One region of the Streptomyces sp. NPDC046821 genome, then DNA from elsewhere that is predicted to be linked to it. Evidence: riboswitches for the same ligand, from Rfam matches in the RefSeq annotation. Region 1 holds a riboswitch; each other region holds the start of a gene.
What was found. A riboswitch is a leader RNA that binds a small molecule or an ion and turns the genes downstream of it on or off. The one in region 1 is predicted to bind cobalamin.
Positions count from the first base shown of each region.

Region 2: another riboswitch for cobalamin. It lies ahead of ABZ893_RS07360 (iron ABC transporter permease); the one in region 1 lies ahead of ABZ893_RS29905 (ribonucleoside-diphosphate reductase subunit alpha).
Region 3: another riboswitch for cobalamin. It lies ahead of ABZ893_RS14265 (HoxN/HupN/NixA family nickel/cobalt transporter); the one in region 1 lies ahead of ABZ893_RS29905 (ribonucleoside-diphosphate reductase subunit alpha).
Region 4: another riboswitch for cobalamin. It lies ahead of ABZ893_RS20040 (prenyltransferase/squalene oxidase repeat-containing protein); the one in region 1 lies ahead of ABZ893_RS29905 (ribonucleoside-diphosphate reductase subunit alpha).

Region 1 is NZ_JBEYYB010000016.1:34,103-37,302, forward strand. It holds gene mctP (monocarboxylate uptake permease MctP) at 1-352, shown strand, start outside; gene ABZ893_RS29900 (hypothetical protein) at 432-1,223, opposite strand; cobalamin riboswitch at 1,295-1,429, shown strand; gene ABZ893_RS29905 (ribonucleoside-diphosphate reductase subunit alpha) at 1,548-3,200, shown strand, end outside.
Region 2 is NZ_JBEYYB010000003.1:174,091-177,290, forward strand. It holds gene ABZ893_RS07355 (ABC transporter ATP-binding protein) at 1-650, opposite strand, end outside; gene ABZ893_RS07360 (iron ABC transporter permease) at 705-1,733, opposite strand; cobalamin riboswitch at 1,880-2,008, opposite strand; gene ABZ893_RS07365 (GntR family transcriptional regulator) at 2,108-2,827, opposite strand.
Region 3 is NZ_JBEYYB010000006.1:280,818-284,017, forward strand. It holds gene ABZ893_RS14255 (inorganic diphosphatase) at 1-467, shown strand, start outside; gene ABZ893_RS14260 (metalloregulator ArsR/SmtB family transcription factor) at 563-925, opposite strand; cobalamin riboswitch at 1,015-1,237, shown strand; gene ABZ893_RS14265 (HoxN/HupN/NixA family nickel/cobalt transporter) at 1,265-2,368, shown strand; gene ABZ893_RS14270 (YoaK family protein) at 2,484-3,158, shown strand.
Region 4 is NZ_JBEYYB010000009.1:200,630-203,829, reverse strand. It holds gene ABZ893_RS20050 (hypothetical protein) at 1-28, shown strand, start outside; gene ABZ893_RS20045 (SPFH domain-containing protein) at 41-1,246, shown strand; cobalamin riboswitch at 1,377-1,496, shown strand; gene ABZ893_RS20040 (prenyltransferase/squalene oxidase repeat-containing protein) at 1,613-2,812, shown strand; gene ABZ893_RS20035 (SCO2322 family protein) at 2,809-3,200, shown strand, end outside.

The DNA of each region.
Region 1 (3,200 bases):
GCTCGTCGGCGGCCTGTTCACGCGCTGGTTCCACCGCTGGGCGCTGCTCGCCGGCTGGGCGGTCGGCATGGTCTACGGCACGCTCGCCGCGTACGGAGTCGCGTCGCCGACGCAGAAGCATTTCGGTGGCAGCGCCAAGGAGATCCCGGGCATCGGCGAGATCGGCTACATCGGCCTCACCGCGTTCGTGCTGAACGTCGTGGTGACCGTCGTCCTCACCGTTCTCCTCAAGGCCTTCAAGGCCCCCGAGGGCGTCGACGAGACCTCGCCGGCCGACTACACGGCGGACGCGGGCGACGCGGGCGTCATGGACACGCTGCCGGAGGCGACGGCGGGAGCGGGCGGGCACTGATCTCCCCAACTCCCCCAAGTACGTTGACGGGCCGCCCGATTCCTCCGGCGGCCCGTCTGCGTATCGGGGCCCTGAGGGCTCACGAGCCCCCGTAGAGGTCCTTCCTGACCCGCTGGGCCGCCGCGGCGGCGGAGGAGAGCGTCAGGGCCCTGTCCGTGCCCGCTCCGACCGTCACCAGGACGCCGCCGACGCGGAGTTCGACCTCGTAGTGCGGGGTGCCGTCGTGCTCGTCGTCGCCCGTCGTGCGTGTGGTCTCCAGGAACGCCTCGTCGCCCAACTCGGGGAGGGGACGGGCCTCGTGGTGTTCAACGACCGGAGCGGCCTCGGTGTCCACGGTGACGCGGGCGCACGACTCGTGAAGGGCGCGCCGCAGTTCGAGGTACCGGCCGGCCCGCGCGGCCGGCATCGAGACGAGGCGCTCGAAGACGTAGGGGTTGCCGTCGCCGGTCGCGGCGGGGTCGGGGCGGACGGTGCGCTCGGCGCTGGCGCCGGTCATGCGGATCAGTTCCCCGCGCGCGTCCCGGCCGGCCGCGCACGCGCCCCAGTCACCTCCGCCGAAGTGCCGGTCGAAGAGGCCGAGGGAGATCTCGTTCGCCTTCGCGTGCTTGCCGATGGCCTCGGGCGGCAGGAGGGCGGAACCCAACTCGGCGTCCGTGAAGAGCTTTGCGGGGTCGGCGGAGCCGTCGACGCCGGGGGCCGAGGCGGCGACGTCGGGCACTGAGCCGTCAGCGCCGGGCACCGAACCGTCGGCACCAGTGGCCGCGGAAGGCCGCTTCCCCGCGCCCTCGCCGGGCGCCCCGTCCCCGCCGTTCCCGCACCCCGCGAGCAGCATCACCAGTACCGCCGCACAGCCCGTTCCCCGCCCCCGCACCGCGCCTCCCCCTGCTCGGCCACCAGTTCGGCAGCCACCCTAGTCGACACAAGATGTGGGGCTGCGTTTCACGGCCAACACAAGATGTATGCTCGTGCTCGCTGTCGTCGCAGGGGAATCCGGTGCAAGTCCGGAACTGTCCCGCAACGGTGTACGTATGCGCGCATACGTGAGTCCGAGGACCTGTCGACAGCCCCGCCCGAGCCGTCCGGCCCGGGTGTGACAGACGTCCGGGTCTCGTGGAGTGGGCCGGTGACACGGGCTCCGCCATGCCCCCGTGCCCTCCTCCCCCAAGGCCCAGAGCCGAGCGAGGGAGAGCCCCACGTGACCATCGCGCCCGCCGAACCGGCCTCAGCGCAGTCCGAGTCGGAGGACAGCCCGGGAACCGCGCTGCTGCGCACCCTGACCGAGCTGACCGCCGATCTCCCCGACGCCGACCCCGGCCGGGTCGCCGCCGCCGCGCTGCGCGGCCGGTCCGCCGCAGCCGACGAGGCCGAGCTGCGCTCGCTCGCCACGGAGGCGGCCGCGGGGCTCATCTCCGAGGACCCGGCGTACTCGAAGCTCGCCGCCCGGCTCCTGACGATCAGCGTCGCCGCCGAGGCCGCCTCGCAGGGCGTCACGTCGTTCTCCGAGTCGGTCGCGGTGGGCCACCGCGAGGGCCTGATCGCGGACCGTACGGCCGAGTTCGTGACGCTCCACGCCGCGCGGCTCGACGCCCTGATCGACCCGGCCGGCGACGACCGCTTCGGCTACTTCGGTCTGCGCACCCTGCACAGCCGCTACCTGCTGCGCCACCCGATCACCCGCCAGGTCGTCGAGACCCCCCAGCACTTCATGCTCCGCGTCGCGTGCGGTCTCGCCGAGGACGAGTCGGTCCGCGCGCTCGACGAAGTGGCCGCCCTGTACGGCCTGATGAGCCGCCTCGACTACCTGCCGTCGTCGCCGACGCTCTTCAACTCCGGCACCCGGCACCCCCAGATGTCGTCCTGCTACCTCCTCGACTCGCCCCTCGACGAGCTGGACTCCATCTACGACCGCTACCACCAGGTGGCCCGCCTCTCGAAGCACGCGGGCGGCATCGGCCTCTCGTACTCCCGTATCCGCTCGCGCGGTTCGCTGATCCGGGGCACGAACGGGCACTCCAACGGCATCGTGCCGTTCCTCAAGACCCTCGACGCGTCCGTGGCGGCCGTGAACCAGGGCGGCCGGCGCAAGGGCGCCGCGGCCGTCTACCTGGAGACCTGGCACTCCGACATCGAGGAGTTCCTGGAGCTGCGGGACAACACCGGTGAGGACGCCCGGCGCACGCACAACCTCAACCTCGCGCACTGGATCCCGGACGAGTTCATGCGCCGCGTGAACGCCGACGAGTCGTGGTCGCTGTTCTCGCCGGCCGACGTGCCCGAGCTGGTCGACCTGTGGGGCGACGAGTTCGACGCCGCGTACCGCAAGGCCGAGGCCGAGGGGAAGGCCCGGAAGACCATCCCCGCGCGGGACCTGTACGGCCGCATGATGCGTACCCTCGCGCAGACCGGCAACGGCTGGCTGACCTTCAAGGACGCCGCCAACCGCACCGCCAACCAGACGGCGGAGCCGGGCAACGTCGTCCACTCGTCGAACCTGTGCACCGAGATCCTGGAGGTCACGGACGACGGCGAGACGGCCGTGTGCAACCTGGGTTCGGTGAACCTCGGCGCCTTTGTGATCGACGGTGACATCGACTGGCAGCGCCTCGACGAGACCGTCCGCACGGCCGTCACGTTCCTCGACCGCGTCGTCGACATCAACTTCTACCCGAGCGGGCAGGCCGGCCGCTCCAACGCCAAGTGGCGTCCGGTGGGCCTGGGCGCGATGGGCCTCCAGGACGTCTTCTTCCAGCTGAAGCTGCCGTTCGACTCCCCCGAGGCCCGCGCCCTGTCGACGCGGATCGCCGAGCGCATCATGCTCGCCGCGTACGAGGCGTCCGCCGACCTGGCC
Region 2 (3,200 bases), on a different contig from region 1:
TCCGGCGGGCCCGAGGCGACGACCCGCCCGCCGTGCAGTACATGCAGCACGTCGCAGTGCGCGGCGGCGAGATTGAGGTCGTGCAAGGCCGCGAGCACCGTCGGGCCGCCGGCACGTACCCGGCGCAGCACGTCCAACTGGTGGGCTATGTCGAGGTGGTTGGTGGGCTCGTCCAGGACGAGGACGCGCGGCTCCTGGGCGAGCGCGCGGGCGATGAGCACCCGCTGTTTCTCGCCACCGGACAGCGACAGGAAGCCGCGCGAGGCGAGGTGCGCGACGCCGGCCCGGGCCAGCGCCTGTTCGCAGATCTGCCGGTCACGCGCGGCGGTGCGCTCGCGGTGCGGCCGGCGCCCCATCGCGACGACCTCGGTGACGGTGAAGTCGAAGTCGGCCGCTGTCTCCTGCGGCAGCGCGGCGAGCAAGCGTGCCGCTGCCCGGGGCGCCATGCGGTGCACGTCCTCGCTGTCGACCCTGACCACTCCGGCGTCGGGCCGCCGTGCCCGGTAGACGCAGCGCAGCAACGTCGACTTCCCGCTGCCGTTGGGCCCGACGAGCCCCACGAAAGCTCCTGCGGGCACGTCGAGAGTGACCTCGTCGACGAGCCGCGCGCCCGCCACCTCGACCGAAACGCCTTCTACGGCAAGCCGCACGACTCTCCTCCGGAACAAACATCGGTGACGGACCTGTCGGTGGGACGCCCCAACTCAGCGTCCCGTCAGCGCGTGGCCGCCGCGCCGCATCAGCAGCAGGAACGCGGGTACACCGAGCGCGGCCGTGACCACACCTACGGGCAGCTCCGTAGGCGCGAGCAGCAACCGCGACAGCACATCGGCCCACACGAGCAGCACCGCCCCGGCGAGCGGCGCCACCGCGAGCACCCGTACGTGCGAGGCGCCCACGAGCATCCGTACGAGATGCGGAACCATCAGCCCGACGAAACCGATCGCCCCGCTCACGGCGACGACCGTGCCCGTCACGGCCGCCGTCACGACGAACAGCTCACGCCGCAGCCGGTCGGGCGGCACGCCCAGAATCGCCGCCGTCTCGTCACCCATCGAGAGCGCGTCGAGCGCACCCGCCCGCAGCCTGAGCCACAGCCAGCCGGCCAGAACCGTCACCGCCGCCAGCGGCACCTTCGGCCATGTCGCCCCGCCGAGGCTGCCGAGCAGCCACATCATCGCCGCGCGAGCCGCCTCACCCCGTTCGGCGCCGAAGACCATGACGGTCGTGACGGCCTGGAACCCGTAGGCGAGCGCCGTGCCGGTCAGGACGAGCCGCAGCGGGCTGAGACCGAGCGGGGAGCGAGCCACGACGTAGACGACGAGGGTCGCGGCGAGGGCCGACAGAAAGGCGGAGAAGGAGAGAGCCCAGATGCCGAAACCGGCGAGTGCGCCGAACAGGATGACCGCGTTGGCGCCGACGGCGGCGCCCGAGGAGATGCCGAGGACGAAGGGGTCGGCCAGGGCGTTCCGCACCAGCGCCTGCACCGCGACCCCGACCGCGGCGAGCCCCGCGCCCACCACGGCCGCGAGCACGACCCGTGGGAAGCGGATCTCCCACACGATGGTGTAAGCCGCCGAGTCGCCTGTGCCGAGATTCCCACCGCTGAGCCCGGCCCACATGAGCCGCAGCCCCTGCCCCCAGCTCATTCCCGTAGCCCCGAGTCCGACCCCGCAGGCGAGCGAGACGACCAGCGCGAGCGCGAGCGCGACGACCAGCGGGGCGGCGGGTATACGCGCAGGTGAGACGTCTGCGGGGGTGGTGGTGCGGGGCAAGACGGGCGCACATCCTCCGGGTCGGTGCCGCCGGCGGAACGCGCAGGCACCAGAAGGGCCCGGGGGCTCTGGGGGTCCCTGCTCGCAGTCCACGGCGAGCGTTCGATGGGTCGCACACCTGCCGAGGGTGACCGGACTCGCGTGACCGAAGCGGGCCACGCACACCGTTGCGGGACAGCGCCGGATTCCCACCGGCTTCCCCCACGAGAGGCACGGGAAGCGTAGCAAGGGGGAGTTACGGGCGGGCCGGGCGGGCGGGACTCACGAAGACCCACCCTTCACCCCGCAGGCCGGCGCCCCACCGATGCCCCACGCAGCTCAGGCTCAGGAATTCAGCCCGTCGCCGGAGTGCGGCCGGTCGCGGCTCCGAAGAGGAGGCGGGTGGCGATGTCCCGGTTCACCTGTACGTGGCGCATGGCTCGGGCGGCCGCGCGGTCCGGGTCGCCGGAGGCGATCGCTTCGTAGAGGTCCGCGTGTTCGACCACCAGCTCGGCCGGGTCGTGGTGCTGGCGGAGCAGCCAGTGGATGCGGCCCTGAAGGGGTTCGAGCATGTCGGCGAGCAGGTCGTTGCGGGCGATGCGGATCAGCTCGTCGTGGAAGTCCCCGTTGGCCTGGCCGATTCCGGCGACGTTGCCGTTCGCGATGGCTTTGCGGGCGCGGGCCAGTACCTGGCGGAGCCTCAGGAGGTCCGCCTTGGTGGCGCCCTCCGTCACGCGCCGGACGACCAGCACCTCCAACGCCTCGCGTACGTCGAAGAGTTGGTCCACGTCGTGCGGGGTCAGCTCGCGGACGATCACCCCGCGCCGGGGGACCACCGACACGAACCCCTCGCGTTCCAACATGCGCAGCGCCTCGCGCACCGGCAGCCGGGAGACCCCGAGTTCCTCGGCGAGGTCCCGTTCCACGATGCGCATACCCGGGGGGTAGCCCCCCTCGACGATGCGCTCACGCACCACCTCACGCACCTGGTCGCGCAGTGGTGTGTACTCCGCGCTGAGCGCCAGCCGCTTCCGCGTGCCGACGACGTGCCCTTCCTGTCGTCCGTCGCGCACGTCTGCAACCTCCTCCTACGGGATACCGTAGCCCAATCGGCGCAAGTTTCACCCGGCTCGGAATGATCGGAATGAACTGACTGGCACGTTCCTCGTGCGGCCCCCGGGCGGGGCGGCAGCTGACCCCAAGGGCAGCGATTCCCCCGCGAACGATGGCGGGTACGCGGGCCTCTCCGAGGGGTGGCGAAGTGGATGCCACATGCATCCGTCCGGTGATCGAGTGTTCCAGCAGAGGTCGTTTCTGACTAGGTGTCAGTGCGGCCCGGGCGTGCACGGAACCCGTCGCGTGCCGACCTCGCGACCCCCACTCCTCATGGTTCGCCCGCACGCGTCCGTCGTGGTGGACGCCCGTAGACCACGGTTTCGGAGCCTG
Region 3 (3,200 bases), on a different contig from region 1:
CGCAAGGCTCCCGCAACAAGTACGAGATGGACCACGCCGTCGGCCGTATCAGGCTCGACCGGATGCTGTTCACCTCGACCCAGTACCCCGCCGACTACGGCTACATCGAGGGCACCCTCGGCAACGACGGCGACCCCCTGGACGCGCTCGTGCTGGTGGGTGATCCGACGTTCCCCGGCTGCACCGTCGAGTGCCGCGCGATCGGCATGTTCGTCATGCGGGACGAGAAGGGCATGGACGAGAAGGTCCTGTGCGTGCCCGCGCACGACCCGCGCTACGCCGGTGTGCGGGACATCGACGACATCTCCGAGTTCGACCGTCTGGAGATCACGCACTTCTTCGAGGTCTACAAGGACCTGGAACCCGGCAAGTCCGTCGAGGGCTCGCACTGGGAGGGCCGCGCGCTCACGTACGCGGAGATCGGTGCGGCGGTGCGGCGGGCGGCCGAGGCCGGGCAGGAGGGCTGACCTGACGTAGCACTGGCGGGCGGGAGCGGGGGCAAGGGCGGGTGTCGGGGCCACGTATCGGCGCCCCCGGCACGCTCACATAAGCGCCCGCGCCGTCAGTGCGCCCCGTCCGCCCCACACTGCTTCAACAACTCCCCCGTCGCCGCGTCCACGACCCGATAGCGCACGACCCTGCCCTCCTTCTCGCCCTCGACCACACCCGCCGCGCGCAGCAGCCGCAGCGCCTGCGAGACGGCCGGGTCGTTCATGCCCGTGGCCACGGCGAGATCCGAGACCGCCAGCGGACCGGCGCGGTACAGGGCGAGCAGCAGCGCGAGGCGCCGGGCGTCGGCGAGGAGCGAGAACCGGTCGGCCCAGGCGCGGACATGTCCGGGCTCACCGATGGCGGCGATGGCGTCGCAGACCCGGTGGCCGTCGATCGTGCGACGGCCGGCGCGCTCGGCGGGGACGAGATGCATGGGCACATCCTCGCAGCCACGGGTGTGATCTTGAATACCCGCGTACACCTACGCAACTGTGCAGCCTTGCAGGCGTCGCCGCCCGGCCTCTACTGTGGACGGGCCGTGGTGTTCGGGAATTCGGTGACAGTCCGTCAAGGACTCAGACCGAAGCGGCCCTCGCCACTGTGATCGGGCCCCGGGCCCCTCGGCAACGAGAGACCCGGGACGCCTCGCCCCGCGATGCCACTGGCCGCCACAAGCGACTGGGAAGGCAGGGGCGGACGCGGACACCCGTCAGCCAGGAGACCGGCCACGGCATCTCACGAAGTGATCCACGAGGTGCTGGAGCGTGATCGTATGACCCTGCCTGTAAAGGCTCCGAAGTCCCCCGCGTCCGGAAGCGGCGCGTTCGAATGGCGGCGCGAGGACACCGTCCGTACCGCCGGACTCCTCGCGGTGATAGCCGCACTCCATGTCGTCGCGTTCGGCGTCCTGTTCCTACTCGTCGTGCCCGAGCACTACGAGGTGGGGTCCAAGGCGTTCGGGATCGGCCTCGGCGTCACCGCGTACACCTTGGGGATGCGGCACGCGTTCGACGCCGACCACATCGCCGCGATCGACAACACCACCCGCAAGCTGATGGCCGACGGCAAACGCCCGGTGTCCGTGGGTTTCTGGTTCGCGCTCGGACACTCCAGCGTCGTGGTCGTGCTGGCCGCGCTCATCGCGGGCGGCACCGCGCTGGCCGGTCGGATCATGAACGAGGGGTCGGCCACCCATCAGACGCTCGGCGTCATGGGCACCACGATCTCCGGGTCGTTCCTGTACCTCATCGCGGCGCTCAACCTCGTCGCGCTCGTGGGGATCGTGCGGGTGTTCCGTGCGATGCGTGCGGGCTCGTACGACGAGAAGGAGCTCGAACAGCACCTGGATTCACGGGGGTTCATGAACCGGATCCTCGGTAAGTTCACCAGGTCCATCACGCGGCCGGGCCAGATGTACCCGCTCGGCTTCCTCTTCGGGCTCGGTTTCGACACGGCGACCGAGGTCACGCTGATGGTGATGGCGGGCAGCGGCGCGGCGGCCGGACTGCCCTGGTACGCGATCCTGTGCCTGCCGCTGCTGTTCGCCGCCGGCATGAGCCTGTTCGACACCCTGGACGGTACGTTCATGAACTTCGCGTACCAGTGGGCGTTCTCGAACCCCGTACGCAAGGTGTTCTACAACCTCGCCATCACCGGCCTGTCGATCGCCGTCGCGTTCCTGATCGGGACCATCGAGCTGGTGGGTGTCCTGCACGACAAGCTCGACCTGCGGGACGCGGTGACGAGCTGGATAGCGGGGCTCGACCTGGACAACGTCGGGTTCGTCATCGTGGGCCTCTTCGTCGTCGTGTGGGCGGTGGCCATCGCGTACTGGCGGCTCGCGAAGGTCGAGGAACGCTGGGCCCTGCGTTCCTGACCCATGGACCGCCGGGGGCCTCACTCGTAAAGTCGTGCGGGTGAGCGAAGCGAGCGTTCCCCCAGCGGCGTCCGCGCCGGCGGCGCCCCCGGCCGCCGTCACCGCGGCCCTCACGGTGCTCACGGTGGTGAGCGGCATCGTCGACGCGATCAGCTATCTGGGCCTCGACCATGTCTTCGCGGCGAACATGACGGGCAACGTCGTCATCATCGGCTTCGCCGCGGCCGGAGCCCCCGGGTTCTCCGTGGCGGGGTCGCTGACGTCGCTCGGCGCGTTCCTCGTGGGCGCGGTGTGCGCGGGGCGGCTGGCGGCGGCGTTCGCCGGGCGCTCCCGGGAGACGTGGATCCGCTCGGTCTTCGCCATCGAGGCGGTCATGCTCGGTGTGGCGTCGGCCATCGCGTTCGCCCGGCCCGGCCATGCGATGTACGCGCTCATCGCGGTCATCGCGTGGGCGATGGGGCTGCGCAACGCCACGGTCCGCAAGCTCGGGGTCCCCGAGATGACCACCACGGTCCTGACCATGACGCTGACGGGGCTCGCCGCGGACTCCTCGCTCGCCGGGGGCACCAATCCGCGGGCCGTGCTGCGGGTCGTCTCCGTGGCGGCGATGCTCGCGGGCGCCGGGGTGGGCGCGCTGCTCGTGCTGCACCACGGGCTCGGCTGGCCTCTTCTCGTCAGCGCCCTGCTCGTGACGGCCACGGGGGTCGCTTACCGCGAGAAGGGCGAGATGGCGAGCGGGGGCGGGAAGAAGAACGCGAACGGCGGCGGGGGCGGCCCCCGATCGGCCTAGTCCTGCGGGCGGCGTCCGCCCGCGCTCTCTAGCGTCCGGAGC
Region 4 (3,200 bases), on a different contig from region 1:
CTCCGGCGGCATCGGCGGCTCCCGCTAAGGAGACTGAAGGATGTTCGGATATCGCGTCCCCTCACCCGATCAGGCAATGCTGATCTCGGGTGGCAGGCGGGGACTTGGGGGAGCGCCGTTCCGGGTGGTGACCGGGCACGGGAAGTTCGTCCTGCCTGTCTTCCGCAAGACCCGCTTCCTCTCCCTGGCCATGTCGGAGGCCGAGGTCGTCGAGAAGTGCGTGACCCGGCAGGGCATCTCCCTGACCGTGCGCGCCGTCATCGCCTTCAAGGTCGGCAACGACGTGGAGAGCATCGTCAACGCCGGGCAGCGGTTCCTCTCCGACCAGGACCAGATGTCGGTCCTCACCGGGCGGATCTTCGCCGGTCACCTGCGCTCCATCATCGGCTCGATGACGGTCGAGGAGATCGTCACCGAGCGCCAGAAGCTGGCCGCCGAGGTGCTCGACACCTCGAAGGCCGAGATGGCGAAGATCGGCCTGATCGTGGACTCGCTCCAGATCCAGTCCATCGACGACGGCGCGACCGGCTACATCGACGCGATGTCGGCCCCGCACAAGGCCGCGATCCAGCGGCAGGCCCAGATCGCCCAGGCGCAGGCCACCCAGGCCGCTTCCCAGGCCGAGCAGGAGGCCCAGCGCAACCAGGCCGAGTACGCCCGGCAGACCGCCGTCGTCCAGGCCCAGTACAAGGCCGAGATCGACCGCGCCCAGGCGGCGGCCGCCCAGGCCGGTCCGCTCGCGCAGGCGCACGCCGAGCAGGAAGTGCTCACGGCGCAGACCGAACTGGCCGAGCGCGCGGCCGAGCTGCGCCAGCAGCAGCTGGTCGCCGAGGTCGTGAAGCCCGCCGAGGCCGACGCCGAGCGGATCCGCGTGATGGCGATCGCCGAGGCCGAGCGGATGAAGATCCAGGCCGAGGCGGCGGCGTCGTACGACCGGGTCGCGCTCGACCGGATGCTGATCGACCAGCTGCCGCAGATCGTGAAGGAGGCGGCGAGCGGTCTCGCGGGCGCCAACGTCAACGTCCTCAACGGCGCGGACGGCCTCGGCGAGATCGCGGCCGGGCTCGTCGGCCAGGGCCTGACCATCCTCGACTCGGTCCGCCGCAACCTCGGCGCGCCCGACGGCGAGACGAGGCAGCCGGGCGGCGAGATCCAGCGCTACCTGGGCGGGGCGTCGAGCCCGGTCGACGGCGGCGGGAACGGTACGAAGCGGTCGGGTGACGACGGGCCGGTGGACATCCGGTAGCGGATTCCGTCCGGAGGATCGTCTCGGCTGTCCTCCGGAAGATCGTCCCGAAGGGGGCGGGGCACAGGTTGCCCCGCCCCCTTCGGGCACCCCTGAGGCACCCCTGAGTGGCCGGAATACGTGCCGGTACAGTGTGCGGGTCGTCCTCATGCCCGCGCGGGGGGAAGCCGGTGCGAATCCGGCGCTGACCCGCAACCGTGAACCACGCTCGTGGTGAGCCGGAATGCCTCGTGCGGTGCGTGACCGGCTCGTGTCATCGGCGCTCGCCGGTGGCCGGCACCGTCGAGGCATACGGAGCCGGAGCCGCCCGGTACCCGTGTGTGCCGTGCCGCCCGGCTCCCCGCAGGGAGAGGCACCCGCCCCACCATGAACATTCGCCGCACCGCCGCGCTCGTCGGCGCGACCGTCGTGATCGGCGCCGCCTGTGCGCCCGCCGCGGTCGCGGACAGCGCCTCGCCCTCCCCCAAGGTCGTCGTCCCGTCCGGCCTCTACGGCACCTCCGACCCGACGTACGACGGTGTCTGGCGGCAGTCGCTCGCGCTGCTCGCGCAGGACACGATGGGCGTGAAGCCCGCGTCGAAGGCTGTCGACTGGCTGACCGGGCAGCAGTGCGCGAACGGCGGTTTCGCCGCGTTCCGCTCCGACGCCGGCAAGGCCTGCGACGCCAAGACGCCCCTCGACTCCAACAGCACGGCCGTCGCCGTGCAGGCCCTCGCCGCGCTCGGCGGCCACGACGCCGAAATAGGCAAGGCCGTGAAGTGGCTGAAGTCCGTCGAGGCCAAGGGCGGCGGCTGGGGCTACATGCCGGGCGGGGCGGCCGACGCCAACTCCACGTCCGTCGTGATCGGCGCGCTCACCGCCGCCGGCGAGAAGGTCACGGACGCGCAGGCCGCGCTCGTGAAGCTGTCGATCCCCTGCACCAAGGGCGACAAGGACAGCGGCGCGTTCGCGTACCAGCCCGACAAGAAGGGCAAGCTCGCGGCCAACGCGGACGCCACGGCGGCCGGTGTGCTCGGCGGTCTCGGCAAGGGCCTGGCGCCGGTCGCCGGGAAGTCGGCCGGTGCCCCGACCTGCAAGGCCGGTACGCCGGACGCCGCTCAGGCGGCCGAGAACGGCGCCGCCTACCTGACCGGCGAGCTGGCCAAGGACCACCACCTCATGTCCGCGATGCCGGGCGCCGAGGCCCAGCCGGACTACGGCAACACGGCCGACGCGGTCACCGCGCTCGCCGCCGCCGGCCACCACGACGAGGCCGCCGGCGCCCTGACCTGGCTGGAGAAGAACTCCGCGAAGTGGGCCGAGCAGAGCGGCCCGGCCGCCTACGCCCAGCTGATCCTCGCCTCCCACGCGGCCGGCGCCGACCCGCGTGACTTCGGCGGCACCGACCTGGTGAAGGCCCTGAACGCGACCGGTCCCGCGCCGGTCACGAAGGCCGACGCCCAGGCCGCGAAGAAGGACGAGAAGAGGAGCGGCGGCCTGAGCGTCTGGTACATCGTCGCCGTCGCGGCCGTCGCCGGTATCGGCATCGGCTTCCTGTTCAGCGGCCGCAAGAAGCAGCAGCTGTGAGCAGCCGCCGACGCCTGCCCGTCCTGGCCCTCGCCCTGGGAGCGCTGCTCGCGCTCCTGGCCGGCGCGGGCCAGGCCCAGGCAACCGGTTACCGCTACTGGTCCTTCTGGGACCGCGACGGGGACAAGTGGGTCTACGCGACCCAGGGGCCGTCGACCGCGCGTCCCTCGGACGGTGATGTCGAGGGGTTCCGGTTCTCGGTGAGCGAGGACTCGCAGAGTGCGGCGAAGCCGCGCGGGACGGCGAAGTTCGCGTCGATCTGCGCGGACACCCCGGCGCGGGCCGGCGAGAAGCGCGTCGCGCTCGTCATCGACCCCGGTGTCGCGCAGGACGCGCCGTCCGGTGAGACGCCGCCGGAGCCGCGTACCGCGTGCGCGCGGGTCGCGGA